4 regions of the Planococcus sp. APC 3900 genome follow, and region 1 is predicted to be linked to each of the others. Evidence: riboswitches for the same ligand, from Rfam matches in the RefSeq annotation. Region 1 holds a riboswitch; each other region holds the start of a gene.
The links. A riboswitch is a leader RNA that binds a small molecule or an ion and turns the genes downstream of it on or off. The one in region 1 is predicted to bind S-adenosylmethionine.

Region 1 (7,602 bases):
GCGGCGTGTTTTTGCCGCATAGTCAGATGGGCTTATGACCCTAGGACCTGGGCGCTGAAGCTGGACACTAGAAAAGCGGAAGCGTTAATTTAAAAAAACAAAAAAGCGAAGCTATCCGCTTCGCTTTTCACAACATATTCTATATAAGTAAATTCCGTGAAGCCAAGACCATCTGCAAAGAAGAAACAAAATGCAGGTCCAGCCCCGTTTGGAGATGATGGAGCTGTTGGGCATGCTGTGGGTTGATTCCGGTGATGATGCCCTCAATGCCCATCACTTTAAAGGTCTGCATTAACGACTTCAAATAATCGGCGCCATCCTGTTCCAACTTCTCCATAGCAGTCAAATCCATGATGACGGTTTCGGCGCCATTTTCATAAACTTGATTCAGGATATGAAAACGGATCACTTCAATCTTGTGGGGGTCCAAATCGCCGAATAGCGGAATCAGCACGTGCTTTTTGCCGAGGTCGATACAAGGGGCAGACAACTCCCGAACCTGTTGAAGCAGCTCCTCCGTCCGTTCCTTTTCAAGAAGCAGGTCATAGTCGGTTTCCTGCAGGCGCCGGCGAAGGCTCAACAACTGGTTGGTGATCTCCATGAGCCGGTTATCTTTCGGCACAAGGACGATGTTCAAACTAAAATCACTGATCCATTTGCTGTAGACATCTCCAAGGAACAGTTCGCCGGTTTTTGAAATGAAATTCAACTCAAGTGGTCTCGCCGATTCACTACTCAGCAAAAAACTTAATGCTTTTTGCCGGCTTCCTTCATCGACAAAATCTAGAAAATCGGAACAGCTGCCGACTAATTTCTCTGCCTCTTCAGATGACTCCACGATTGCCAGTTTATTATTCAATTTAAAAGCAGGCAGCGGCCATTCATCCAAATGAGATATCGAATTCATTGTCAGGTTCCTTTCCGGTTTGGATCCAATTTTTCAGCTGATCCAACTCTTTTACAATCAAGACGCCTTCAGATTCTGAAGCTGGCCAATTCGCCATGGCCACCGCCCGTCCTCCAAGGATGACTGATGGTTTGAAATCAAGCGCTCTGAAAGCTTCTGTGTATTTCTTCAATACAGGCAGACGGTATACCAAAGCCGCTGACAATGCGATGGCATCCGGTTTCCAGCGGTTAGCTGTTTCAATGGCGGCACCGAGCGGCAAATTCGGTCCGAGGTATCGAACTTCCCAACCGTTTTCTTTGAATAACGAAGCCACCATTTTCAAGCCGATATAATGGTCTTCCCCTTCAGGTCCGAGGACCATCACTTTCTTTTGCTCAGGAGTTTGTTCCCCTTTACGCATTTCTGTCACTGACACCACATAATCGCAAATGGCCGTTGCTAAATGCTCATCAGCCACTGTAATGATATTCTTTTCCCATAATTCCCCTATCCAATACATGGCAGGCGTCAATATATGCTGGTAAAGCTCATTTTTTGTATGGTTTTGCAAATAGGCTTGAACTGTATGCAAAGCCTGCTTTTCATTGCCGGCCAAAAATAACTCGGCCAACTCTTTAGATTGATTATTCATGTCAGCCTCCTTTACTCTATGAAGGTTTCAACACCGCAATGGCACTTTGCAAACAACCTGACATAAAGACTTCTTCCTCTTGTTCTGTATTCCCCGGAAGGATCTGCAGTAAGCGGTCAAAATTATCGATGATCAAGGCTCTTTCAACATTCCGGCTTGTCAAAACAGTTTCCAGCCAAATGGCGTAATCAATAAATACCTGTTCATCCTTGAGGGAAAACGCAGTCTCCAAATGATCCAGGTGGTGATGGTTATCTTTTTCTGTATGCTCAAAACCGCGCTCTCCAAAACGCTCCCAAAGTGTCGGGTATGCAGCATATATGCTTTTTGCCGTTTCAGAAGCAATTTTATTTTTTACGTCGTTCTTCATTCTGCCACCACTTCGTACTGCCGAACAACGGGGATAATTCCCGCTAATTCCTGGTCCGGGTAATTTTTCTCAAGATCATGGATCTCCTTGAATTCCTGGCTTCTCACCCACGCCATATAAGATGCTTTCGTATGCCATTCCATATGGACCGTCAATTCATTTTTCTTTTTGGTGTTTTGGATCAATCTAAATAAATGAAAGCCTTCCGCCCGATCGACGCGGCGTGAACGCTTTTGGTAAATCCCGATAACTTCCTCGGTTTTTTCAGGCGGAACAACTACCGTCGAAGTGACAATATACATTTGCTTTCTCCTTTATACACATAATTTCCTCCATAAATTATAACACTTCGATATACGAATTAAAAGAATACCGCGGTTCTGTAGTGATGAGCCCTAATTCTTTAACTGATAGCAAATTATTCTACTTACTGATGCGACATCCGATCTGACATGGATGTACAAGGCTCTATCTACAATTTCCGCTTACTGTTTTCTTTCTATTTTAACTATTTAAAATTCATCCTTGCTTTCCATGGCTAAATGATTTAAGATTAGAAACATCGTAATAGATACACCATAAACTTAATAAGATATTTCTTATCTAGAGAGACGGAGGGATTTGGCCCTGTGAAGTCTCAGCAACCAGTCTGACGAAGACACGGTGCTAATTCCAATAGGCTGCGCCTAAAAGATGAGAAGAATGCGTTTCTAGACAGGGGCTTTCTTCTTTCATTGAAGAAAAGCCCCTGTTTTATTGTTGGGAGGATGAGTGGAATGACAAAAAACAGCTTGGAAACTTTATTGGTTCAATTAGGCAATCGCAGCGATTCAACTACAGGAGCTGTGAATCCGCCCATATATTTATCGACGGCTTATGAACATGAAGGACTTGGCAAATCGACGGGCTATGATTACACACGAACCAAAAACCCGACACGCGCTGTCCTTGAAGAAGGCTTTGCGGAACTCGAAGGCGCCGATGCCGGATTTGCCTGCAGCTCGGGAATGGCGGCTATCCAATTGGTCTTGTCCCTCTTCCGTCCTGGCGACGAATTGTTGGTTCCGGAAGATATATATGGTGGAACATACCGCCTGCTTGACCACTTTGCTTCCGCCTATAACATTCATCCCACCTATGCCGAATTTAAGAACGTTGAAGATACAGAAGAAAAAATAACATCGAATACACGGGCATTGTTCATTGAAACGCCGACCAATCCACTCATGCAGGAAATTGATCTTGTTGCCTATGCAGCTTTAGCGAAAAAGCATGACCTGCTGCTGATTGTCGACAACACGTTCTTGACCCCCTATCTCCAGCAGCCGATTGCACTCGGAGCGGATATAGTCATCCACAGCGCCACAAAGTACATCGGCGGCCACAACGATGTACTCGCTGGTTTGGTTGTCGCAAAAGGCGAAAGCATTTGTGAAAGGCTTTCAACATTCCATAACTCGGTCGGCGCCGTACTGTCGCCTTTCGATTCCTGGTTGTTGATACGCGGATTGAAGACTTTGCCATTACGCATGCGCCAACATGAAGCCAATGCCAAAACCATTGCGGAATTCCTGTTGCAGCAATCAGTTGTTTCTGATGTGCTCTACCCGGGAAAAGGCGGCATGTTATCCTTCCGCCTGCAGGACGAAGAATGGGTTGGCCCTTTTCTTGAAAACATTAAACTCATTACATTTGCCGAGAGTTTAGGCGGCGTCGAAAGCTTCATCACTTATCCGGCTACCCAAACCCATGCAGATATTCCATTTGAAGAACGTACCCGGCGCGGCGTTTGCAACCGGCTATTGCGCTTCTCAGTTGGCGTCGAACTCGCTGAAGATTTAATTGCCGATTTGACACAGGCATTTTCGAAATTGAAGAAGGAGGTTGTTGAATATGACTGATCGCATCGAAACCAAGTTTATTCATTCTACCGGAGTTGACCCATTAACCGGAGCTGTCAACGTACCGATTTATTTATCTTCCACATTCCATCAGAAAAGCCTGGATTCATTTGGCCCATTTGATTACAGCCGTTCCGGGAATCCGACACGTCTGGCATTAGAGGAAACCATCGCAAAATTGGAAGGCGGCAAGCGCGGCTTTGCCTTTTCTTCCGGGATGGCTGCTATCTCTTCCGCATTTATGCTGTTGTCTTCTGGCGACCATGTCCTGGTATCAGAAGATGTCTACGGCGGAACTTACCGCTTCATCACAGAAGTGCTGGATAAATTCAATATCGAATACACATTCGTCAACATGACCGATTTGAATGAAATGGCTAATGCCATTCAGCCGAATACAAAAGTCGTCTACTTGGAAACACCATCCAATCCGACTATGAATATTACGGATATCGAAATCGCAGCAAAACTGGCGAAAGCCAATGGCTGTCTGACATTCGTCGACAATACCTTCATGACGCCGCTCTATCAAAATCCGTTGGAACTTGGCGCAGACATCGTTCTTCACAGCGCAACAAAATTCCTTTCCGGGCACAGCGATGTGGTTGCAGGCCTTGCGGTTACAAAAGATGAAGAACTCGGCAATCGCCTAGGTTTTATTCAAAATACCTTCGGTTCGGTCTTGGGGGCACAGGATTCTTACCTGTTGATCCAAGGAATCAAAACTTTAGGAGCACGCCTTGGCCAGTCATCGGAATCAGCACGGACAATTGCCGAATACCTGCACAACCATCCATTGATCGAAGAAGTATACTACCCAGGGTTTTCATTCCATCCGGGCAATCCGATTCACGAACGCCAGGCAAAAAGCGCGGGAGCTGTGCTCTCTTTCCGCCTAGCTGATAAAAAGTCAGCACGCGTCTTTGTGGAGCATCTGCGTATTCCAGTGTTTGCCGTCAGCCTTGGCGCTGTCGAGTCGATTTTATCGTACCCTGCAACGATGTCACACGGCTCTATGCCTGCAGAGGAACGTGAAAAACGCGGAATCACTGACGGCTTGCTGCGCTATTCCGTCGGCTTGGAACATCCGGATGATTTGGTACAGGATCTTAGCCAAGCATTGGCTCAAGTAGCACGCCGCAACGGGTTAAGCATTGCTAACTGAAAAAATACTATTAGAGAAAGAAGGAATACAGACATGACAACGACTCAAACGATTACTGCCCCATTCAAGGCCGATCACGTAGGAAGCCTGCTGCGTCCGGCTTCCTTACATAAAGCAAGAGAAGATTTCAAAGCCGGGACGATTTCAGCACAAGAGCTGCGGGAAATCGAAACGAAAGAAATCCAACATATTGTCGAGAAACAAATCGAGGTCGGATTAAAAGCCGTTACAGACGGCGAGTTTAGACGTACTTGGTGGCATCTGGATTTCATGGAACATATCAATGGCTTTGAAGGCTATGTGCCGGAATCAGGTTACCAGTTTGCCGGTGAAGAAACAGAGCGCTATGATGTCCGGAATATCGGGGAGATTTCATTTGATCCTGATCACCCGTTCATCCAGGATTTCCTTGAATTGAAAGACATTGCTGACGGCAGAGCTGTTCCAAAATTAACGATTCCGAGCCCCAACCAATTCTTTAATGCGGGAATTCGCAATGCTGCAATTTATCCGGACATTGAAGAATACGCACAAGCCATTATTCAAGTTTACCGCGATGCGTTTCAGGCCTTCTACAAAGCAGGTGTCCGTTACCTGCAAATTGACGACGTTTATATTGCCGGCCTTTCTTCACCGGAAATCCCTTTCAGTGAAGGTGACCACTCCCGCGATTACTTGATCGATCTGGCATTGCGCGTAACCAATGGAGCGTTGGAAGGAAAACCTGAAGATCTGACAGTGACGACTCATCTATGCCGCGGAAATTACAAATCGAAGTGGGCTTTTGAAGGCAGCTATGCTTTGATTGCTCCGACAATTTTCGCAAATGAAAATGTGGACGGATTCTTCCTCGAATACGACGATGACCGTTCCGGCTCCTTTAAGCCGCTTGAACACATTCCTGCCGGTGGCGCAAAAGTCGTTCTGGGCGTCTTTACCTCAAAAAACGGCGAACTGGAAGACAAAGAATCCATCAAAGCCCGCATTGCAGAGGCTGCCGAGTTTGTGCCGCTTGAGCAATTGTGCATCAGCCCGCAATGCGGTTTCGCTTCTACACACCACGGCAACGAATTGACAGAACAACAGCAATGGGACAAATTGAAATACATCGTGGAAGTATCTGAAGAGATTTTCGGATAAGATCTTATGAAGCAGCCCTTTGCCGCGCGGCAAAGGGCTTTTTCTGTCTTCTAATAAGCGCGTTACGGGTTGTGAACGTTCAAATGAATTTGTAGTCGTTCATCCAAATTCTGCACAAAAAAACTCATTCGCTGGAATAAAAGCGAATGAGTTTCTTCTATTATATAGTGCATTATTCTCCGGCTGCCGATAAGCTTGCTGTCTTTTGCTGCAGATCATCCGTTTCAATTGTTTTCCGGGCAACGCCTGTTTCGATTGCCGCTTTAGCAACCGCGGCTGCAACCGCTGAAGCCACACGCAAATCAAATGGTTTCGGTATGACATACTCTTCATGCAGCTCGTGCGTCTCCAACAAGCCGGCTATTGCTTCTACAGCAGCGATTTTCATTGCATCGTTGATATCCGTAGCCAAAACATCCAACGCCCCTCTAAAGAGCCCTGGGAAGGCTAATACGTTATTGACCTGGTTCGGGAAGTCGGAACGCCCTGTTCCAACAACTCTTGCTCCAGCCTGTTTAGCCAAATGCGGAAGGATTTCAGGATTAGGGTTGGCCATTGCAAAGATGATGGCATCATTGTTCATGGTTTCCACCATTTCCTGAGTCAATGCGCCTTCTGCAGAAACACCGATAAAAACGTCCGCTCCTTGAATCACATCTGCCAATAAACCTTCTTTGCGTTCATAATTGCTCATTTCAGCCACTTCTTCTTTAAATGGATTCATGCCGTTTTTGCGCCCTTTAAAAATGGCACCTTTTGTGTCGCACATGATCACATGCCCGAAACCGAATTTGCTCAGCAATTTCACGATCGCAATTCCAGCCGCTCCTGCACCGTTCACCACAATTCGGGTTTCCGGAACGTCTTTGCCGACCAATTTCAATGCATTGATCAAGCCAGCCAAGGTGACGATCGCGGTACCGTGCTGATCATCATGAAACACAGGAATGCCCATTTCCTTTTTCAGGCGCTCTTCCACTACAAAACAAGTAGGGGCTGAAATATCTTCAAGATTGACGCCGCCGAAACCTGGTTCAAGCAACTTCACTGTCTGGATGATGGTTTCTGCATCTGTTGTATCCAGACAGATCGGAAATGCGTCCACACCGGCAAACTCTTTGAACAATATAGCTTTCCCTTCCATGACAGGCAATGCTGCAAGCGGCCCTATATTGCCAAGTCCCAGAACTGCTGTGCCGTCTGTAACCACTGCGACCATATTGCTTTTCATGGTATAGTCATGAACTTTTGCTGGATCTGCCGCGATCTCCCGACAAGGTTCAGCAACTCCTGGAGAATAAGCGAGGCTCAGGTCCCTTTCGTTTTCCACTGCCACTTTCGACCGAATCTCCAATTTCCCTTGATGCGTCCGATGCAATTGCAACGAGTCGTTTTTCAGTTTAGACATATGCCTCATCTCCCTTTGTTCATAATTGTTTATTATAAAGAGTATTTGAATAATTGAAAGAGTTTTCGGACAATTAT
Region 2 (7,602 bases), on a different contig from region 1:
CGACCCGATCGTCACTGAAGTCGAAGCGCTTGAGCATTATTATCTGGCAGAAGAATACCACCAGGATTACCTTGAAAAAAATCCGGATGGTTATTGCCACGTTGAGTTTGATACGTTGGAAGATCAGGAAATCGATGGAGATGCCCAGTCATTGATCGATCCGGCGCTTTATCCGAAACCAAGCGACGAAGAATTGAAAGCGAAATTGACGGACATCCAATATGAAGTGACACAGGAAGACGCGACCGAACCTTCTTTCTCCAATGAATACGATGGTTTCTACGAACCGGGCATTTATGTGGACATCACTACCGGAGAGCCCTTGTTCTCCTCTGCGGATAAATATGACTCCACAACCGGATGGCCGAGTTTCACTAAACCCATTGATCCAGCTGTCGTCACTGAGCACGAGGACGGCATGCTGTTCATGAAACGGACTGAAATCAGAAGCCGCGCCGGCGACAGCCACTTGGGGCACGTTTTCAATGACGGACCCAAAGACAAAGGTGGACTTCGCTATTGCATGAACAGCGCCGCCCTGCTGTTTATCCCAGAAGCGGAAATGGAAGCAGAAGGCTACGGCTTTTTGCTGGATAAAGTTAATTGATCTATCTGCCCGAAAAGACATTCAGCATCAAGCTGAGTGTCTTTTTTTAAACAAAATTAAAAGCAGAAGCAAGGAAAATTTAATTTCCTGCTTCTGCTTATTATTTTGTTTACGTATTGTCCAGCTACACGGCTACTTCCGCTTTTCTTCTTGTCCAGCTACAGCGCCCAGCTCTTTGGGTCATAAGCCAACCCAGCGCCGTGGCAAAGAGCGCCACTTTGCCGGTCTGCCTTATGCCCGGCAGAGCTACACGGCCGTTTCCGCTTTTCTTCATTGATCCACAATAAAATACCTTGCATCAGGATGGGCAAAAACGATTGCCGATACGGAAGCTTCGGGATCCATCATGTATTCTTCTGTCAGATGGACGCCGATGTCCTCGGGTTTGATGAGGTTGAACAGTTTTGCCTGGTCTTCCAGGTTCGGACAAGCCGGGTAGCCGAAGGAGAATCGCTGTCCTTGGTATTTCGCGGCAAAGCGTTCGCGCATCGAGAAATCCGTTGCGTCGGGGAAGCCCCATTGGTCGCGGATTTCCTGATGGATGCGTTCGGCAAAGCCTTCTGCCAATTCCAGCGCAGTTGCTTGAAGTGCATGGCTTTCCAGGAACTTGCCTTGTTCTTTCAAACGTGTTGCTTCGTCACGGACACCGAATCCTGCAGTCACTTGCATAAAGGCCACATAATCCATTACCCCGCTGTCGACCGATTTCAAATAATCGGCCAGGCATAGGAATGGCGGAGCCGATTGGCGCGGGAACGTAAAGCGTTCGATTTCCGTTTTGGCGTCTTTCGGGTCGTAGATGACGACATCGTCGCCGTCACTTTGAGCCGGGAAAAATTGATAAAGTCCAGATGGCTTCAATAAGCCGGAGCCCAAGAAATTCGTAGCCAGTTCATGCAGCTGAACCGCACGCGGATCCCCATTTGCCAGGGTTTTATCATTATAGCCTTTCAGCCCAAGATGATGGCCGATCAAGGTGCGCATGTTGACGTAAGGATACAGGTGCGCCACTGAATATTCCTTCAGCACATGGCGCCGTAAATCATTCGGTACGTAAACCGGTACGTCTTCACGAACCGTCTTGACCGGCTTTTCAGCAACAGCAACAGCCGGCTTGGCTGCGCGCGCTGCTTCAGAAGCTTGGCGCTTTTCCTGTTGGGCATCCAATTCCAGCAGCAATTCCTCTTTTCCGGCTCCACTTTGAAGACGGTTGGCGAGATCCAGCCCTTGCATCGCGTCTTTTGCGTAAATGACCGGTCCATCGTATTCCGCTGAAATCTTGGTTTCCGTAAAGCGTCTCGACAAAGCCGCGCCGCCTACCAGAATCGGCACATCGATGCCCGCTTCCTTGAAATCCTGGGCGGTGATGACCATCTGTTTTGCAGACTTGACCAGCAAGCCAGACAAGCCGATCATGTCCGGCTTTTCTTTGCGGATCACTTCAATCAAAGTCGCCGGCGACACTTTAATGCCGACATCGATTACTTTAAAGCCATTATTGCTCAAAATGATTTCGACCAGGTTTTTGCCGATGTCGTGGACATCGCCTTTTACGGTAGCCAGAACGATTTTTCCTTTTCCGGAATCGTCTTCTTTCTTCTCCATGAACTGTTCAAGGAATGAAACCGCGGCTTTCATGACGCCGGCACTTTGCAGCACTTCGGCGACAATCAATTGATTGTCATTGAACAGCCGGCCAACTTCAGCCATTCCTTTCATCAAAGGTCCATTGATAACATCCAGCGGTTCATCGTACATCTCCAGGGCTTTTTCCAAGTCTGGAATCAACCCTTCTTTTGTGCCTTCGATAATGTAATAAGCCAAACGGTCAGGCACCGTTTTCGGGATATCGTCTTCGGTCTTTTCTTTTTTCTTATCGCGGTAGAAAGCGGTGAATTCAGCTAAAGTTTCATCAGTTGTCGTAAACAGCAATTCATTGGCCATATCGATTTCCTGCTTCGGAATCGATGCATAACGCTCCAGTTTCTCTGTATTGACGATGGCGTAATCCAATCCAGCCTGCGTACAGTGGTATAGATAAACCGCATTCAGCACTTCACGGCCAACCGGCGGCAAACCGAAAGATACATTGCTGACGCCAAGAATGGTCAAAGCTCGCGGCATTTTTTCCTTGATCAGGCGAATGCCTTCAATGGTTTCTACTGCAGAGCCGATGTATTGCTGATCTCCTGTACCGACCGGGAAGACCAGTGGATCGAAAATGATATCTTCCGGTGCCAGACCCCATTTATTGACCAGCAGATCATAAGACCGTTCGGCAATTTCCAGTTTGCGCTCACGTGTAACGGCCATTCCCGGCTCGTCGATCGTTCCGACAACAACTGCTGCCCCATATTTTTTCACCAGCGGCATCACTGCGTCAAAACGCTCTTCCCCATCTTCCAGGTTGATCGAGTTGATGATTGCTTTGCCTTGTGAATATTTCAGCGCCACTTCAATGACTTCTTCATCCGTGGAATCAATCACCAATGGCACTTTGACTTTCTTGACGACTTCTTTCATGAAGTTGGTCATGTCTTCCACTTCGTCCCGGTCCGGGTTCGCCAGGCAGATATCGATGACATGTGCACCATTCTTGACTTGTGCACGGGCGATTTCTGCAGCTTCTTCAAACTGCCCATCGATAATCAAGCGCTTGAATTTGCGGGAACCGATGACATTTGTGCGTTCCCCGATAAACAGCGGACGCATGGTTTCATCGTATTGCAGTGGTTCAATCCCAGACACTACGTGGCCATGGTCAACCGGATCCGGCTTTCTTGGTGCCAGCCCCTCCATTGCTTCACGGACTGCTTTGATATGTGCAGGCGTCGTCCCACAACAGCCGCCTACGACATTCAGCCAGCCTTTATCGGCAAAGCCGCGCAATTTTTTCGCCAGTGATTCCGGCGTTTCATGGTAATGGCCATCTTCATCGGGCAGGCCGGCGTTCGGGTAACAGCTGACATAGCCGTCCGACAACTCCGATAGTGAACGGATATGGTCCGTCATGAATTCCGGTCCTGTTGCACAGTTCAAGCCGACCGACAAAGGTTTGACGTGTTCGATCGAGATGTAAAACGCTTCGATGCTTTGTCCGGCAAGTGTGGTGCCCATTGGTTCGATGGTTCCGGACACCATAATCGGCAATTCGATTCCGGTTTCTTCAAAAGCTTGCTTGATGCCGATGGTCGCCGCTTTAACATTCAGCATGTCCTGGCTCGTCTCCAGCAAGATCAAATCCGCTCCGCCTTCAATCAAAGCCTTGGCTTGCACATAAAAGTTTTCCAGCATTTCATCGAATGTCGCGCCGCCCGTCACCGACAATGTTTTTGTCGTCGGTCCAATAGCGCCGGCCACAAAACGCGGCCATTCCGGCGTCGAAAAAGCAGCAGCCGCCTTTTTGGCGATTTCCACTCCACGCCGGTTGATTTCCGCTGCCTGATCGCCGATTCCATACTCATCCAACACAATCGGCGTTCCGCCGAATGTATTGGTGCAAAGAATATCAGCTCCCGCTTTCAGATAGGCCGCATGAATTTCTTCAATGACCTCCGGACGGACAATATTCAAATATTCGTTGCAGCCGTCGAATTCATCACCACCAAAATCTTCAGGGGAAAGATCCGCATTCTGGATCATCGTTCCCATAGCTCCATCGATGATCAATATTCTTTTTTCGAGTTGTTGTTCAATAAGATGTTTGGACATGTATAGGATCGCTCTCTTTCTGTTGATCTAGTTGTCTGATGTAATGGATCAATTCCACGGTCATATCGTAACGGACAAACGGTGTGATCAGGTAGATGCCATGGAACAGTTCGGCTGCTGTATCGATCAATTCTTTCGCAATCTGGATGCCTTCTTCCGTCGCGCGGCCTTTGTCTTCGCCGCAGGCACGCATACGTTCAAGCGCATCTTCCGACAGTTTGATTCCCGGCACTTCATTGTGCAGGAATTCGGCACTGCGGATGCTCGTCAACGGCATAACTCCGATAAAAATCGGTGTTTCCAGGTGTTTGGTCGCTTCGTGGATTTCGATGATTTTCTCTTTTGTGTAAACCGGCTGCGAAATGAAATAATCTGCACCGCTTTCGATTTTTTTCTCCAGTCTCGCTACGGCCCGGTCCAGCACACGGACATTCGGGTTGAATGCCGCAGCGACTGAAAAGTTGGCTTTTTTCCGCAAAGGCTTGCCGGAAAATGAAATCCCTTCATTGAGCTTTTTGATCAATTGGATCAATTCCATGCTCGAGACGTCATAGACGCTGGTTGCTCCCGGGAAATCGCCGACTTTGGTCGGATCTCCTGTTACGGCGAGTATATCATGGATTCCGAGCGCATCGAGCCCCATCAAATGCGATTGCAGACCGATCAGGTTGCGGTCACGGCAAGTAATGTGGGCAAGCGCCCGAATGTCTTGCTTGTGTTTGAGGATGGAGCCCATCGCCATATTGCTGATGCGCGGCGATGCCAAAGAATTGTCCGCCATGGTTACGGCATCCACTCCGGCCTCGTTCAAAGCGGCAGAGCCTTCCAGGAATTTAGTGGTATCCAAATGGCGCGGTGTGTCCAGTTCCACAATGATGGTCCGTTCCGTTTTGGCTTTTTCATGAAGCGGTTTGACTGCCAATGCTTCCGCTTCACGGATGACAATCGGTTTTCTTTTCGTGACTTCTTTATGGACAATCGGCGGCAAATGGTTCAGGTGCTTTTTCACCGCTTCAATGTGCTTCGGCGTCGTGCCGCAGCAGCCTCCAATTAAACGGACCCCTTCTTCTCTCAATAACAAAGCGGCACGCCCAAAATAATCCGCTTCCGATTCATAGACGATCCGACCATCCTCCACATCCAGCAGGCTGGCGTTCGGGTAAGCCGATAAAAACGCTTTTTCAGGCAATGTGACTTCTTCAAAGGCCTGAATGGTATGGTGCGGGCCAAGACGGCAGTTGACGCCGACAATATCCGCTCCCAGACTTTCCAGTTGATGAAGAGCTTCGTTCAGCGACATTCCATTTTGCAGAATCCCCGGGTCGTGCATGGATACTTGCGCAATCAACGGCGTATCCGTCATCCCTTTCAGGTGCTTGACCGTTTCTGCGAGTTCTTCGAAATCGTAATAGGTTTCCAGCAATAGGCCGTCGGGATTTCCCGCCAACAAGTGGCTTGCCTGCTGGTCCACCATCGCAATGATTTCCTGCAGGGTGGCATCGCTTTTCCGGATTCCGCGGATTCCGCCGATGGTTCCGAAAACGAATTGGCCGCCCGGCGCTGCTGCACGTTTGGCGATGTCGATCGCGGCTTTATTGATGCCAGCGACTTGCTCTTCCAAACCGTAGCGTGCCAGCTTCGCTGCATTCGCTCCGTATGTGTTGGTCTGGATAATATCCGCGCCGGCTTTGATGTAATCCAAATGGATTTTCTCAATCACTTCCGGGCGCTGCAGATTCAATTCCTCATTGCAATACTCGATGCCGTATGAATACAGCAATGTTCCCATGGCACCATCCGCCGTCAAAATCCTGGTCTTTAATTCGTCTAATAATCCCACTCTTCTCAACCTCCTATATATACAAAAAAAGCCTTCATGAAAAAGAAGGCTTTACGATATCAAACTCGTTCCTTTTCATCTGCCAGACAATTTCTTGCCTGCTGGATTTAGCACCTGACCTTTCGGCTGGTTGCTGAAGCATCATAGGGCCAGTCCCTCAACTTCTCTCGATAAGAATTCACTATTCAGTTTTAAGTATTCTAAATATGGTACCTGTATCTGAAGAGCAGGTCAAGGCAATCTGTCAAAAAACAATGAAATTTCTGTGATTTTTTTCACAATGTATACATTTAATGTATAAAACAGCTTAATGCGTTCAACTAACCGTTGAAAATGGACCAGGAAAAGGAGTTAAGTTCTATAAATATGATTGGAAGAAATCAAGAATGCCTACTGATCCTGTCTGCAGTCCATCACTTAAAAGCATCATTTCATGAAAATTGTCCATTGATAGAATTGAATCGTATGTCATGTACATCAAATCGATACCAAGTAAACGGCCTTTCTTCCAGCATCCAGCTGATTTCCATCTTCACTGGAACGGTCAGTCCCCCCACTTTCCGCTGCTTTTTAACAGTGCCCACGCACAGCAGGGAACGGGCGTCTTCTCCACTGTCTTTGTAGCGCCAGGCTTCCACTTTCAGCAATTCGTTTTGTTCATTGAAAAAATAAGTGACAGAACCTTTAAGGCCTTCAAAATTCATGGTCGCTGTTGCGGAGTGTGCGTCCACCTCCTACCAGGAAATGAAGGGACTGAGGACAGCCGAAGGATACCAGGCGAGTTCCATCAGGTAGCGCTGGAGTGCCGATTCATTGGTCTTTTCATCATCAACTGTTTTGGAAATCGGAATGATGCCTGCAAGCTTGATGTGCATACTTGCCTTCCCTTCCAGGAAATTGTCTTTTCCTGTCACAACTACGCCTTTGCCCATTTTCAGCTTCACGATCCATCGGAAAGCAGGTGGATCCGTATAGCTGATTTGCTCTGCTTCGGATACGGTCCACTGCTTCTGTTCTGGTTTCAGTTTCATTACCCCGATTGCTTAAGACTCACCAAATTGATTTGTTCATGGCCAATAGCCCCAATTTCGGATAACCACCCTTTTATACAGGTTGGCAGTGAGCTAATCATATCTGCTGTCAGTTTGTTGGAAATTGCCCGACCTGTTTTCTTTCCAGCTTTTTCTTTATTCTCCATCACTCTCCCTCCTTTTACTTGCTATACCTGTTTATTGAATGCATAAAGCATTTTATTATCAAATTTTATACGAAAGGTCAAAAAAAGAGTATTTTATAGCAAAGTGATATATATCAACTTGATATAGGGAGGCGTATAAATGGCTAGAGAAAATCATTCGCAATATGCCATTCTTGGTCTATTGACAACAGACTGCCGCACAGGCTATTCGATCAAGCAAATGATTGATACAAGCCTGAACCATTT
Region 3 (7,602 bases), on a different contig from region 1:
ACAAGCAGACTTTGGAAGAGTCGGTTCAGGCAATTACAGATTATTTGAAGAAAGCGGGTTACCTGGGCTGATGGCTGGTGGTATTGATCCGGTCAAACTGCTGGAAATCAGTCTTGCAGCTGGCAAAGAAATCATGGCGGTTTACGGACAGGAACTGATCGTTGAAGCGAAAGCGGACGATTCACCACTGACCATTGCCGATCAGCGGTCACATCAGACCATTGAAAGAGGACTGCAGATTGCCTACCCAGACATACCGGTTCTCAGCGAAGAGGGCAGTAAAATCCCTTATGAAGAGCGGAAAAACTGGCAGCGTTTTTGGCTGGTGGATCCACTCGACGGCACGAAGGAATTCATCAAACGCAATGGTGAGTTCACCGTCAACATCGCTTTAATAGAAGAGAACTATCCGGTTTTGGGTGTGATTTACGTGCCGGCCATGGATGTTTTCTACTACGGTGAAGAAAACAGCGGCGCATTTAAATTGGAAGCTGCTTCAGCTGGAAAGTTTGAAAAAGCCGATGAATTATTCGAGGGAAGCATTCTGTTGACTGCAAAAAAAGCTTTAGACCGGACTCGAATCGTAACAAGCCGTTCGCATATGTCCGCTGAAACACAGGAATTCATCGATCGGATAAACGACGATAGCCAACCAATCGAACAGATATCGGCAGGCAGTTCACTGAAGTTTTGTCTGGTAGCAGAAGGGGGAGCGGATTATTACCCCCGCTTTGCGCCGACTATGGAATGGGATACGGCAGCCGGCCAGGCGATTGTCGAAGCAGCTGGCGGAGTTGTGCAGAGCGTTAAAGACCAAACCCGCTTTTCCTACAACAAAGAAAGCCTGAAGAATGGCTGGTTTTTGGCAAGAATCTAAAAAGCTTAAGGCTAGTGAATGAAGAAAATGGAAACTCTTTATTGCAGAAAGTAAATAAATGATATTTTCAGAGTTTTATTGACAGTTATCTTTTATTGCTATAGTATTTAGAGAAATTATTAAAACCAAGTAATCTTATAAGGTATTTCTTATCGTGAGAGGTGGAGGGACTGGCCCTTTGAAGCCTCGGCAACAAGTTCTGGTTTTTGACCGGATACACTGTGCCAATTCCAGCAGGTTCCATTGGGATCTGGAAGATAAGAAGACAGGCCCCGCAAACTGCGAATTGGTACCCTCTCTTCTTGTTCCATTGGAAGAGGGGGGTTTTTTATTTTAGTGGTACGGAGGAATATCCAACCAACGGGACTGCTTACTGAAAATCTTTAATTCAATATATAGAAGTTTAAAGGAGGAAGTTAGGATGAGCCACGCTGTTTCGTACGAGCAATTTACTGGAGATCCATTTAAAGATTTGGCACCGACCGATCTCTTGAAAGGGGCTGCTGATATTCTGCAATGGGCCTATGAATCCTATGGAGAGAATATTGTCTATGCTTGCAGCTTTGGGGCAGAAGGCATGGTGCTGATTGATTTGATCTCCAAGGTGAAAAGCGATGCCGAAGTGGTGTTTCTCGATACCGACGTCCACTTCAACCAAACTTATGAACTGATTGAACGCGTTAAGAAGCGCTACCCGAAATTGAATATCCGGATGAAAAAGCCGGAATTGACGTTAGAAGAGCAAGCCAGCCAGTTCGGTGATGAACTATGGAACAGCCAGCCGGATAAATGCTGTGATATCCGCAAGGTCAAGCCGTTGGAACAAACACTTTCGGGTGCACAGGCTTGGATTTCAGGCCTTAGAAGAGAGCAGTCAGCCAGCCGCAGCAAGACGGATTTCATCAACAAGGACAACCGGTTCAAGTCGGTTAAAGTTTGTCCGCTGATTCATTGGACATGGGACGATGTTTGGCAGTATATCCAATTGAATGGCCTGGAATACAACATTCTGCATGACGAAGGTTATCCGAGCATCGGCTGCAAGCATTGCTCTTTTGCAGTGACGACTGATGGAGACAGCCGCGACGGCAGATGGAAAGGCTTTGCGAAAACTGAATGTGGCCTGCATACATAATTAGGCCGGCAATAGAGTAAATTACCGATCAGAAAATGGCATAATCATCGTTTCTCTGGTTGAAAAAAGGAGTCTAGGAAGCTTATGAAAAAAGTCTATTTAGTGGGTGCAGGTCCAGGCGACCTTGATTTGATTACAGTGAAAGGGTTGAAAGCCATTCAGAAGGCTGATGTCATCCTTTATGATCGCTTAATAAACCAGGAATTGCTGGACGAAGCGAAAGAACATGCCCAATTGATTTATTGCGGCAAAAAACCCGATAACCATTCCTTGAAGCAAGAAGAAATCAACGAGCTGCTTTGCCGGTTCGCATTGCAGGGGAAAATCGTGACACGTTTAAAAGGAGGCGATCCTTTCGTCTTCGGCAGAGGCGGAGAAGAAGCAGAGGCATTGGTGGACCACAATATCCCGTTTGAAATTGTTCCAGGTATCACAGCGGGCATTGCAGCGCCGGCTTACGCCGGAATTCCGGTCACTCACCGTGATTACAGTTCTTCCGTAGCCTTTATTTCAGGAGTCAGCAAAGTGGGCGTCGACCAGGATGAATACTGGGAACATGTCGTCAAAAGCATGGATACGTTGTGCATCTACATGGGTGTCAGCAAGCTTCCTGAAATCTGTGGCCGCTTAATGCGCCACGGATTAAAACCGACGACACCGATCGCCTTGATTGAATGGGGGACGACAGAACGCCAACGGACGGTTACGGGAACACTCGAAGACATTATCCGAAACGCCAAGGATTTCGAGAATCCATCGATGATTGTGGTGGGAGAAGTGGTTCGATTGAGAGACAAATTGCAATGGTATGAGCAGCTGCAGGACGAACAGCAATTCCAGCTTGCCGCCCATGTTGGATAAGGAGATGGTGACATGCAGGCTGTACTTTACGTAAGCCATGGAAGCCGTGTAAAAGAAACACGCGATGAAGCGATGGCGTTTATGGAGCAGGTTCATCAAAAGGTAGATGTAACTCTTCACGAAACCTGCTTTTTGGAGCTGGCCAGTCCGGATATTGGGGAAGGAATTGACAGCCTTGTCAAACAAGGCGCGACAGCAATTGCAGTCGTTCCAGTTCTGTTGCTGAGCGCCGGACATTATTACGAAGACATTCCAGATGAAATCAAAAAATCGGTCTTGCGTTATCCGGATATCCGCTTTACTTACGGAAAACCGCTTGGCGTCCAAGATCGGCTCGTTGAGATTTTAGCTGAGCGTCTGCAGGAGACGACAGTGGAGCGATTGCCTGAAGCGAAGATTCTGCTGGTCGGAAGAGGCGGGAAGAGCTCGGAAATCACCCGTTCGGTTGAAGAAATTGCTGCGAAACTGGCAGTGAAAGCAAATGTACCGAACGTGGAAGTCTGTTATTTGGCTGCAGCTGCCCCGTCATTTGATGAAGGATTGCAAGCTTCCATCAATTCCGGCAGCAACCAGATTTTCGTGGTTCCTTATTTATGGTTCACGGGCCTTTTGGTGAAATCAATGCAGAAGAAAATCAACGCTTTGTCTTCAGACGACCAGCAAATCATCTTATGCGGATATTTAGGCGACCATCCATCCATGGTGGATGCCCTTGCCGAACGCACACAGGAAGCGCTGCAAAGTGAACAGCAATTAGCATGGTGAATGACAGAAGGAGAGATTGAACATGAATGGATTGGCCGGCAAGAAAATCGGCGTCGCCGCAGTCCGCGCTGCAAAAGAAATCAGCTTGCTGATCGAAAAGCAGTCCGGTACACCTGTCATTCTCCCGATTCAGGGAAGACAGCGGCTGAACGAAGACATCAGCGCGCAGAACATCACAGATTTTTTAGCCGAATCTTTTGACTGGGCCATCTTTACGACGGGGATCGGAGCAAGAACTTTAACCGATTCGGCAGAAAGCATCGGACTTCAGTCGCGTTATATCGACAAGCTGAAAGAAACAAAATTGGCTGTTCGAGGCAGCAAAACAATGAAATGGATCAAAGAACATGGCTTAGAACCGGTCCATGTTTCAGAAGACGGAACCATGAATAACCTGCTCGCGGCTTTGGCTGAAGAATATGAAGGCAAGAGCCCGCAGCGGATCTTTTTACAAGCCTACGACCAGGACGACGATAAACTGAAAAGCATCTTGGAGGAAAAGGGCCACTCGGTTTACTTATCCCGGCCTTACTCCTATGAAAAACCAGATCTTTACGTAGTGGACCAATTAAAACAATCCATCATCGCACAGTCCTTGGATGCCATCGTTTTCACCAGTAAAACGCAGGTGAGGAATATCTTCGCCGACGCTGAGCAAAGCCAAGAACTGGCCAACGCTTTCAATGACCGGGTGCTGGCAGTTGCCGTCGGAAAAGTCACCGCCAATGAGCTGGAAAGCAATGGCATCAATCAAGTGCTGCAGCCCGAACACCAAAAGATGGGGGCGATGATCGTAGCAATCGATCATCATTACCGCCAGCAGCAAATTCTTCAATAAATAAAAATAAACGAATTTCGAGGTGAAACAATTTGCAATTGCAGACAATGAACAGCCCATTCGATCAGGAACAGGTCGAGCTTATCAATCGCTTATTGCCGATGCTGACCGACAATCAGAAAATTTGGCTGAACGGCTATTTGGCCGGCACACAATCAGCCGCCACAGTAGCGGTGCAGGAACAACCCGGATTGGAATGGTATGCACAGCAAGGCGGTGCACCGGTTGCCACGCGTGAAATCACCATTCTGGTCGGCTCCCATACCGGCAACTGTCAATCGGTTGCCAAAGAGGTTTCGAAAAAACTGCAGGACAAAGACTATCAAGTGAAGCTTACGCCAATGGATGAGTTTAAACCGAAAGACTTGAAAAAAGTCGAAGATTTATTGGTCATCACCAGTACGCACGGAGACGGCCATCCGCCGGATAACGCCATTGCTCTTTATGACTTCCTGCACAGCAAACGTGCTCCGAAGCTTGATGATGTCCGGTTCTCGGTGTTGTCATTGGGGGACAGCTCCTACGAATTCTTTTGCCAGACCGGGAAGGATTTCGATAAGCGTCTGGAGGAATTGGGCGCCAAACGCATTCATCCGCGTGTAGACGCCGATTTGGATTTTGAAGAACCGGCAGAGGAATGGTTCGACGGCGTCTTCAGCATCTTGAACAAAGACAAAGAAACAGATCGTCCTGGTCCGGGAGCTGCTTCGGCTGCTCAAGAAATTCCAGCTGCCAGCAAGCCTGCCTATTCCCGCAGCAATCCATTCAACGCGGAAGTTCTGGAAAATATCAATTTGAATGGCCGTGGGTCAAATAAGGAAACGCGCCACCTGGAACTCGACTTGGAAGGCTCCGGCCTGCAATACGAACCGGGAGACAGCTTAGGGATCGTTCCTGAAAACGAAGATAAATTGGTTGACCAACTGATTGCAGCGGCAGGATGGAATCCAAATGATTCGGTATCGATCAACAAGCAAGGCGATACGAGTTCCTTGCGGGATGCATTGATCACGATTTTTGAAATCACCAGCTTGTCGAAGCCGTTGCTTGAAAAAGCGGCAGCTTTTGCCCAAGGGGATGCGCTGAACAATTTATTGGAACCTGAAAACAAAGAACAGCTCCAGGCCTACATTTATGGAAGAGACCTGATCGATTTAACGGAAGATTTCGGCCCATGGCAAGCGCCTGCTGCTGAATTCATTAAAATCCTGCGCAAAATACCGGTTCGCCTGTATTCGATTGCCAGCAGTGCAAAAGCGAATCCGGATGAAGTTCATTTGACCGTAGGCGCATTGCGCTACGAAGCGAACGGACGGAAACGGACGGGCGTCTGCTCGACGCAATGTGCAGAACGTTCAGAAGCCGGCGCAACGCTCCCAGTGTTCATCCAAAGCAATAATAGTTTCCGTTTGCCTGAAAATCCGGAGACGCCGATCATCATGATCGGTGCTGGAACAGGAGTCGCTCCTTACCGTGCTTTCATGGAAGAACGGGAAGAAACGGATGCACAAGGAGACGCATGGCTGTTCTTCGGTGAACAGCATTTCGTCACCGATTTCCTTTACCAGACTGAATGGCAAAGATGGTTGAAGGATGGCGTCCTGACGAAGATGGATGTCGCCTTCTCCCGGGATACGGCAGAAAAGATTTATGTGCAGCACCGTTTGATGGAAAAGAGCCAGGAAGTGTATCAATGGTTGGAAGCTGGAGCGAATGTCTATGTCTGCGGCGATGAAAAATACATGGCCAAAGATGTCCATGCTACGTTGGCGACCATTCTGGAGCAGGAAGGCAATATGAGTGCAGAGCAAGCGGAAGAGTATTTGACTTCCATGCGCAGCGACAAACGTTACTTGCGCGATGTTTATTAAGCAGACCCGCTCAACATTGAAAGGAGCTTATCATGAAAATTAAAGAATTGACTGACATAGAAGGCACTCCAAGTGAAATGGAGGTCATCAAAGACCGAACCAACTACTTGCGGGGCAATATTGAAGAAAGCTTTGCGGAGCGCTTGACGGCTTCGATTCCGGATGAAGACACCAAACTATTGAAATTCCACGGCAGCTATATGCAGGATGATCGGGATATCCGCAACGAACGTGCCCAGCAGAAACTTGAGCCTGCCTACCAATTCATGATCCGTGTCCGCCTGCCCGCAGGCGTTGCAACGCCGCATCAATGGCTGACGATGGACAACCTGGCAAACACACATGGCAATGGCACTTTAAAGCTGACGACACGCCAGACTTTCCAGATGCACGGCATTTTGAAATGGAATATGAAGAGCACCATCCAGGAAATGAACCATGCCCTGATGGACACGATTGCTGCTTGCGGAGATGTCAACCGGAATGTCATGTCGACATCCAATCCCTATCAGTCGGATGTTCACGGAGAAGTTTATGACATTTCCCGCGAATTAAGTGAACACCTGCTTCCGAAAACAAGAGCCTATCACGAGATTTGGCTGGATGAAGAAAAAGTTGTCGACAGCAACGAAGCAGAAGAAGTGGAGCCGATGTACGGGCGCTATTATTTGCCGCGGAAATTCAAAATCGGTTTTGCGATTCCACCTGCCAATGATGTCGATATCTACTCCCAGGATCTTGGGTTTATTGCCATCTTGGAAGGCGGCAAGCTGCAAGGCTTCAACGTTACGGTCGGAGGCGGCATGGGCATGACGCATGGCGACACGAACACGTACCCGCAATTGGCACGCGTCATCGGATTCTGCCCGCCGGACAAAGTCAATGAAGTCGGTGAGAAGATCCTGACCATCCAGCGTGATTACGGAAACCGAACGGACCGGAAAAATGCCCGTTTCAAATACACTGTCGACAGATTGGGGCTTGATTGGATCAGAAATGAACTGAACACGCGCCTCGGCTGGGAGATTGAAGAAGAGCGTCCATTCCAGTTCGACCGTAACGGCGACCGTTATGGCTGGATTGAAAGCGACGGCAAATGGCATTTGACGCTATTCATCGAGAATGGCCGTGTTAAAGACTTTGACGGCTACCCATTGATGACAGGGCTCCGTGAAATTGCCCATGTCCACACAGGGGAATTCCGCCTGACAGCCAACCAGAACTTGATCATCAGCAATGTCACAGCGACAAACAA
Region 4 (7,602 bases), on a different contig from region 1:
TGGCCAATAATAAAATCCACTTTTTGCAAAGGAAGTTCATAGGCTGCAGATAGGCATGGAGCAATCGTACCCTTCTGCAGCTTTTCTACCTTTTAGCGTCTTGAAGCTGCAACTTGCTTAATCAATAAACAAGCCATACTCGAGCCGGAAATCCTATTTCACTCTTGATCGAGGAACTTCTTTCCTCAAACTTTCCCAGATGAATATTCCACAGTCATTCAAAAATCCCCTTTATCGGAGAATCTTCAGCGAATCTGAAATCAAAACTACTGGAATTCACATATTTGGGATCTGTATACCTTGTTGCTTTGTCAGTTCCTGAAACTGATTCAAAGGCTGTAAAAGAAGTGAATTCTTCATCTTCCCAAATCCAAATCCCCTTTTCTCCATTTTCTTTATGAAACACATTTTGAATGAGTTTATTATTTTTCCCTGTTTTAAAATAATTAGCGATGAAAATACGATTAGCACCAGCAGTTAAGATGTTTTTTTTCAATCTTGTTGCCTTGTGCATCATGCTGAATCATCAATTGTCCCCCGCCTATTCCCTTGGCATCATTCCTGTACAATATGTTTTTCGCAATATGGGAATTGCGGGTCCCTCCACGCTCCTCGTCATACCCACCAATGGATATACCGGTATACGCATTTCCATAGACCGTATTTTTATGAATCTTGATGTGTTCGGCAGCCTGTCCTTGTTGTTCTGACGTTGCTTCAATTCCAATATCATTTTTATAAACCAGGTTCTCTTCAATGTTAATATCTCTTCCCCCATCCACATAAATCCCTGCCGCACTGTATTCATTTCCATAAGCAGGATTGCCGTATGCTGAGATGGCGTATACTTCGTTTTGGAAAACAACGCCGTTTCGCGCATAATCCATTTTTTTATTCGATGAGATGCCTTCGTGTCCAATCAAATCGATGCCGATATTATTGCATCTGCGCACCACGTTTCCGCTGATTTCAAACCCCTCAATATTTCCATTGAGGACGAGCGCTTCACTGGTTCCAAGCTTAAGATCCTCCACTTTATTATTGAGCAACTTAATGTCTTTTATTGCATTGACGCCATATACCGCTATGCCATGAGCATTCCCTTGATCTGAATGGGTTTCAATTCGCCGCACATGATTATGATCCAATCGGATGTGGCTGCTCGACCCTGTGACCAGAATCCCCATCACAGTCGCGTCTGCTGAATCTGTCGATAGATCCTGTACAGTGAATCCACTGATCGCCACATGATTTTTATTGTCAATTGTAATCATGGCGGTGTCGTCTTCCACACTCTTAAAACCCTTTCCACTCAGGATGACTTGTTCATTTTGGTAAGGCTTGAATACAATCGGCATAGATCTGCTGCCGCTGTGTTTGATCGTCAATTTTTCTTCATATGTTCCTTCACGCACATAGACAGTAGTCCCTGCTTTTGCCAATAAAGCTGCTTGTTTTAATGTTTTCAATGGCTGTTCCACTGTTCCGCTTTGCTGATCATCTCCATCAATTGACACGTAAATCTCTAGGTGCTTTTCATCATGGCCGGTCAAATAAGCAAAGGCTGCAGCAATCGCAAATATTGCGAAAAAACGGCGGCTGCTTTTTTCATTTCACACCTCTTTCCCAAATAAGGTTACAAATCCTAACATCTACTTTAACTGCAGTTACATAGATGATGACAGATGGTATTTTTATCTTTCGATATCTGCTTTGAACATATATTTTTAAAAATTAAATGTATACAATGAAATAAAATAATTTGAATATTCAATCCATTTTTACTGAATTCCCCTTTTTTATTCTAAATTTTTGGAAACAAAAATCTGCCATAAAAATACGCCGATAAGATTTCTCCTATCGGCGTTTCTGCATTTCTTCCGCAATCAATCGGAAAGTTTTAAGTTTGTCATTAAAGTCGTAAGCCGATGAAACCAGCATCACTTCATCCGCTCCATATTCGGATGACATAATTTCCAGTTTGTCCACTACCTGCTCCGGTGTACCGACGACCATTCGGCGGCGGTTTTCAGCGACCAATAACTTTTCAAATTTGGAATAGGGATATGCCCTAGCATTTTCAGGAGGCGGTGTGCCTTTTGAAGGCATTCCCTGCGCACCCATGCACAAGGACAGATCCATCGATGAAGCCACCCACTCCGCCTGTTCGGCCGTTTCCTGACAGACGACGAATATCGCGAAGCCTACCCGGGGTTCGCTTTCTTTATGAGACTTAAACTGTTTCCGGTATTCTTTGGCAAACTCCTGTCCGCCTTCGCCATTGATGAAATGAGCGAACATATAAGGCAATCCTTTTTCCGCTGCCAGCTGTGCCGAGTTTTCACTTGACCCCAATATCCAGATCGGCGGGCTATGCTTCGTCACCGGTGTCGCTTTCATTCCGTAATACGGATGTTCTTCGGGAATCGAATCCATCAAGTACATGCGCAGCTCATCGATTTGTTTAGGGAATTGGCTGGTGTCCCGTTTTTTGCCTTCGTTCAATGCATAGGAAGCACGCGGCATGCCTCCAGGTGCACGGCCGACTCCGGCATCGATTCTGTCTGGATACAACGCTTCCAGCAGCTTAAAGTTTTCAGCAATTTTAAAAGGGGCATAATGCGGCAGCATGACACCACCCGATCCCAACCGAATAGTGTTGGTCACCGCTCCGAGATGGGCGATCAGCACTTCTGGCGAAGAGCCGGCCAGGGTCGTCGCATCGTGATGCTCAGATACCCAAAAGCGGGTATACCCCCATTGCTCAGCTTTTTGTGCAAGAACCGCCGTCTGTTTCAAGGCTTCCTGCGGTGAACTGCCTTCTGAAATCGGGGATTGGTCCAGTATGCTATAGCTTAATGCCATTGTAATCTCTCCTCTGCGCCATTTATTCTCGTTCACTCTTCAACCAAGTAACCGACCGACCGCAGCACTGTATAGATAAATGCTTGCGCCGCTTGAAAAACTTCTTCTTTTTCCGGTTCCTGAAAAATGTCGTGATAGCAGAATTTCCATTCCTTATAACTAAACTCGGTAAGCTGCTGCTTCAGCAGCCATTGCCGGGATGCGTCTATTTCAGTAATCATATCCCGCTCTGCTGTATGCAGATACGTCGGAATCCGAGGATACAAGTCGACAGCAGCTGCGGTTTCTTTCATATAGCTCTGCAACTCCTTATACCATCCAGAGGTGATGACTGAATGGTACAGTTTGTTTTCAGTTTCCTGATCTAAGGAAAATTGGTCTCTGGTCAAATGGCGGAGTTCAATGCCATGTTCCATTTTCCTCCGGCCCGTCAACTGAGAAACTCCCGGAAATGCATGAGGTGCTTTCGGAGGCAATTTCTTCAATTGAAGCCATGGAGAGGTGAAAATGGCACCGGCCACATTGAACTTTCGGTTTGCCAGCACATTCATCGCTATGGTTGCGCCCAGTCCATGCGCTATGACAAATACCGGCAAATCATTTTCCGATGACAGTTTCAGCATTTCACTTACTGCCTGCTCGTAGTCATCAAACGATTCACGGTGTACGTGATCGGCACCAGCATTCCTGCCATGGCCCGGCAAATCTCCCGTATAGACATGAAATCCAGCCGATCGCCATTTCTCAATTTGCCATGCATAACGCAGATGCTGCTCATACGCGCTATGGATCAATACCACTACCGCTTTTGCTGTGCCTTCCGCCTGCCATTTCCACATATTCCGACTTCCTTTCTCCACCAATAATTCTTACTGCTGTATTTCCTATTTGACGTTTTGATTTGATTTGTTACGATTATAGAATATCTTATCTTTTTTAAAGGAGCTTTGCCATGATTTATCCATATAAAGACAAATTCCCCCAAATCGATCCATCGGTTTTCATCGCTGACTATACGACCATCTCGGGTGATGTGACGATTGGCGCCCATTCATCGGTTTGGTTCAACACGGTTATCCGCGGCGATGTCTCACCAACCATTATCGGCAATAAAGTCAATATCCAGGATCTTTGCATGCTTCATCAAAGCCCTGGCAAAACCTTGCTTTTGGAAGATGAAGTGACCATTGGCCATCAAGTGACTTTGCATAGCTGCATCATCCGCAAAGGGGCGCTGGTAGGCATGGGGTCCGTCATTCTCGACGGAGCGGAAATCGGAGAAGGTGCATTTGTCGGAGCGGGCAGCTTGGTTCCTCCCGGAAAAGTCATTCCACCCGGCATGCTTGCGCTCGGCCGTCCCGCAAAAGTGGTCCGTGAACTGCGCGAAGATGACAAAATCGACATGGAACGCATCGTTCGCGAATATGCGGAAAAAGGGGCTTATTACAAATCTCTTCAAAAAGACTAACAAAAAAAGGATGACCAGGCATCGCTGCCCGGTCATCCTTTTCTAACGCATGTTTAAATACCAGCTTCTACGCCAGCTTTTTCTTTAAGAATTGCTGCTTTGTCAGTACGTTCCCAAGGAAGATCAACATCCGTACGGCCAAAGTGTCCGTAAGCTGCAGTCTGCTTGTAGATCGGGCGGCGCAGATCCAACATTTTGATGATGCCGGCAGGACGCAAATCAAAGTTTGCACGTACCAAATCATCCAATTTGTCTTCATCTACTTTGCCCGTGCCGAATGTATCGAAAGCGATAGACACAGGATGTGCTACTCCGATTGCATACGCCAACTGCACTTCGCATTTGTCTGCAAGGCCTGCAGCAACGATGTTTTTAGCTACATAACGGGCTGCGTAAGCTGCTGAACGGTCAACTTTTGTCGCGTCTTTACCGGAGAAAGCACCGCCGCCATGGCGAGCATAGCCACCGTAGGTATCTACGATGATTTTGCGGCCAGTCAAGCCCGCATCTCCTTGAGGTCCGCCAATTACGAAACGCCCAGTTGGATTGATAAAGTATTTGGTGTCTTCATCGATCCATTTTGCCGGAACGACTTCTTTGATGACGTATTCTTTAATATTGCGTTGAATCTGTTCAAGCGTTACTTCCGGGTGGTGCTGAGTAGAGATAACAATTGTGTCCACGCGTAGCGGTTTATTGTTTTCATCATATTCAACTGTCACCTGCGTTTTGCCATCCGGGCGCAAATATGGAAGAATTTCTTCCTTGCGTACTTCAGCCAAGCGGCGCGCCAATTTATGTGCCAATGAAATCGGCAATGGCATTAATTCTTCAGTTTCGTTGTTGGCATATCCGAACATCAACCCTTGGTCGCCTGCTCCGATATCGTCCATTTCTTTATCTGTCATTTGGCCTTCACGTGATTCAAGTGCCACATTGACTCCGGCAGCAATATCCGGCGATTGCTCATCGATCGCTGTAAGAACTGCACTTGTTTCTGAATCGAAACCATATTTAGCGCGTGTGTATCCAATTTCTCTTACCGTTTGTCTAACGACTTTTGGAATGTCCACATAAGTGGAAGTAGTGATCTCCCCTGCTACTAAAACAAGTCCTGTCGTTACAGTCGTTTCACACGCAACACGTGCGTTTGGATCCTCGGTTAAGATTGCATCCAAAATAGCATCTGAGATTTGGTCACAGATTTTGTCCGGATGCCCTTCTGTTACTGATTCTGAAGTAAATAATCGACGGTTTTTCAAAAAATGTTCCTCCTTATATCCTGCGAGATTGCTCTCGAAATTGATACGGTACTCGTTTCCCATGTCAAGTCCGTTCCGGAATTTCCGGATTGAACTTCAAGCCGTCTGTGGCCTTTCACACGAGGATTAAGGGCATTCCATAAAAAAATCCCTTCACTCATTCGTCATGAGGAAAGGAGAATCATCATAAGCACCTTTCACTCTTATCATCCAAGGCCTGTAAGCCTTGTTTCAGGTTTGGCACCATCACTGCAGTTGCAGCAGGTTGCCGGGTTTCATAGGGCCTGTCCCCTCCACCAGCTCGGAATAAGAGTATCCGTTCAATTTTTCATCATACGGAAATAGTTTGGGGATGTCAACGATTTCGGCGAATAAAATGCTCAAATTTTATTGCTGGATGCTCTCATCCTACGCAGTGAACATTCGTGAAGTTCTTTTCCTATCGGCCAGGAAACTGCAATAATTTCTAATTGGGATTATGTGATTTCATACAGCTCCTGTTATGATGGGAGTTAGCCCCATCTTTAAAACAATATGACCTTCGAATTTTCCAAGGAGCAACAGCCTCCGTCCTTCCCAATCCCCTAATATAGAACCTTATTTCAATATTTTTTCAATTCTGCAGCGAATTAGTATAGACTAATGAACCTAATGTGTTATACTAATGAACGAATATACATCCTCCCCATCGCCATGGGAATAACAGAAAAGGAAGGTACATATATATGACTTCAGTGAACTTTGCAAACGATTTGAAGGATCTTTTGACTGGCCCAAATGTACATGTTCAATTATCAGTGCCACAATTAGTGGAAGCAGCAACATCTCGCGGAGAAGCGGTTTTGACACGGGAAGGCGCTGTTAAAGCGGAGACTGGGAAATACACAGGCCGCTCGCCGAAAGACAAATACATGGTCGAAGAAGAAAGTTCTAAAAACAAAGTCGACTGGGGCAATGTGAACCGTCCGATTTCCAGCGAAGTGTTCGAAAACCTGTACGCTAAAGTGCTTAAACACCTAAAAGAAAAAGATGCGCTATACGTATTCAAAGGATTCGCCGGAGCTGACCACGAATCCCGTGTACCGATCCAAACTATCAATGAGTACGCGTGGCATAACCTGTTTGCCCACCAATTGTTCATCCGTCCGACGGCTGAAGAATTGAAAACGCATGAAGCTGAATTCACTGTAGTCTATGCTCCTACATTCATGGCAGACCCTGCAGTTGATGGGACCGCTTCTGAAACATTCATCATTGTATCGATGGAACAACGCATCATTTTGATCGGGGGTACTGAATACGCCGGCGAAATGAAGAAGTCCATCTTCTCAATCATGAACTACTTATTGCCTGAAAAAGGCATTCTTCCTATGCACTGTTCAGCGAACGTTGGCCAAGACGGCGATGTGACTTTGTTCTTCGGCTTGTCCGGTACAGGCAAAACGACTTTGTCAGCTGATGGAGACCGTAAATTGGTCGGTGATGACGAGCATGGCTGGTCCGATAATGGCGTCTTCAATATCGAAGGCGGCTGCTATGCCAAAACCATCAACTTGTCACGCGAAAACGAACCACAAATCTACGACGCCATCCGTTTTGGTTCTGTCCTTGAAAACGTGGTAGTGGATCCGGATACACGCATCCCTGACTACAACGATGGTTCATTGACTGAAAATACACGTGCTGCTTACCCAATGCAGGCAATCGATAATATTGTAGACCCTTCAATTGCTGGACATCCGAAAACGATCGTCTTCTTGACAGCAGATGCATTCGGCGTCTTGCCTCCAATCAGCAAGTTGACGAAAGAACAGGCGATGTACCATTTCCTAAGCGGCTATACATCAAAATTGGCTGGTACAGAACGCGGCATTACATCTCCTGAAGCAACATTCTCTACTTGCTTCGGTTCACCATTCCTGCCGTTGCACGCAACGGTCTATGCAGAAATGCTCGGCAATAAAATCGATGAGCACGGCGTTCAAGTCTTCCTTGTCAACACAGGTT

Region 2: linked by a shared signal. The riboswitch ahead of QMA04_RS09320 (bifunctional homocysteine S-methyltransferase/methylenetetrahydrofolate reductase) and the one ahead of QMA04_RS04985 (methionine biosynthesis PLP-dependent protein) in region 1 are both predicted to bind S-adenosylmethionine.
Region 3: linked by a shared signal. The riboswitch ahead of QMA04_RS09250 (phosphoadenylyl-sulfate reductase) and the one ahead of QMA04_RS04985 (methionine biosynthesis PLP-dependent protein) in region 1 are both predicted to bind S-adenosylmethionine.
Region 4: linked by a shared signal. The riboswitch ahead of metK (methionine adenosyltransferase) and the one ahead of QMA04_RS04985 (methionine biosynthesis PLP-dependent protein) in region 1 are both predicted to bind S-adenosylmethionine.

The regions. Positions count from the first base shown of each region.
Region 1 is NZ_JASDCT010000002.1:198,903-206,504, reverse strand. It holds gene QMA04_RS05005 (STAS domain-containing protein) at 140-907, opposite strand; gene QMA04_RS05000 (cobalamin B12-binding domain-containing protein) at 882-1,541, opposite strand; gene QMA04_RS04995 (hypothetical protein) at 1,558-1,911, opposite strand; gene QMA04_RS04990 (antibiotic biosynthesis monooxygenase family protein) at 1,908-2,213, opposite strand; SAM riboswitch class I at 2,508-2,611, shown strand; gene QMA04_RS04985 (methionine biosynthesis PLP-dependent protein) at 2,688-3,812, shown strand; gene metC (cystathionine beta-lyase) at 3,805-4,977, shown strand; gene QMA04_RS04975 (5-methyltetrahydropteroyltriglutamate--homocysteine S-methyltransferase) at 5,011-6,117, shown strand; gene QMA04_RS04970 (NAD(P)-dependent malic enzyme) at 6,290-7,525, opposite strand.
Region 2 is NZ_JASDCT010000004.1:41,526-49,127, reverse strand. It holds gene msrB (peptide-methionine (R)-S-oxide reductase MsrB) at 1-607, shown strand, start outside; gene metH (methionine synthase) at 878-4,318, opposite strand; gene QMA04_RS09320 (bifunctional homocysteine S-methyltransferase/methylenetetrahydrofolate reductase) at 4,299-6,158, opposite strand; SAM riboswitch class I at 6,231-6,335, opposite strand; partial or broken gene QMA04_RS18220 (DUF6920 family protein) at 6,590-7,189, opposite strand; gene QMA04_RS09305 (hypothetical protein) at 7,189-7,356, opposite strand; partial or broken gene QMA04_RS09300 (PadR family transcriptional regulator) at 7,496-7,602, shown strand, end outside.
Region 3 is NZ_JASDCT010000004.1:28,100-35,701, forward strand. It holds gene cysC (adenylyl-sulfate kinase) at 1-71, shown strand, start outside; gene cysQ (3'(2'),5'-bisphosphate nucleotidase CysQ) at 71-877, shown strand; SAM riboswitch class I at 1,024-1,141, shown strand; gene QMA04_RS09250 (phosphoadenylyl-sulfate reductase) at 1,299-2,012, shown strand; gene cobA (uroporphyrinogen-III C-methyltransferase) at 2,097-2,873, shown strand; gene QMA04_RS09260 (sirohydrochlorin chelatase) at 2,886-3,638, shown strand; gene QMA04_RS09265 (uroporphyrinogen-III synthase) at 3,661-4,476, shown strand; gene QMA04_RS09270 (assimilatory sulfite reductase (NADPH) flavoprotein subunit) at 4,509-6,347, shown strand; gene cysI (assimilatory sulfite reductase (NADPH) hemoprotein subunit) at 6,380-7,602, shown strand, end outside.
Region 4 is NZ_JASDCT010000009.1:87,405-95,006, forward strand. It holds gene QMA04_RS16305 (NAD(P)-dependent alcohol dehydrogenase) at 1-10, shown strand, start outside; gene QMA04_RS16310 (hypothetical protein) at 215-496, opposite strand; gene QMA04_RS16315 (DUF1565 domain-containing protein) at 465-1,517, opposite strand; gene QMA04_RS16320 (LLM class flavin-dependent oxidoreductase) at 1,858-2,865, opposite strand; gene QMA04_RS16325 (alpha/beta hydrolase) at 2,898-3,704, opposite strand; gene QMA04_RS16330 (gamma carbonic anhydrase) at 3,818-4,333, shown strand; gene metK (methionine adenosyltransferase) at 4,387-5,595, opposite strand; SAM riboswitch class I at 5,796-5,908, opposite strand; gene pckA (phosphoenolpyruvate carboxykinase (ATP)) at 6,321-7,602, shown strand, end outside.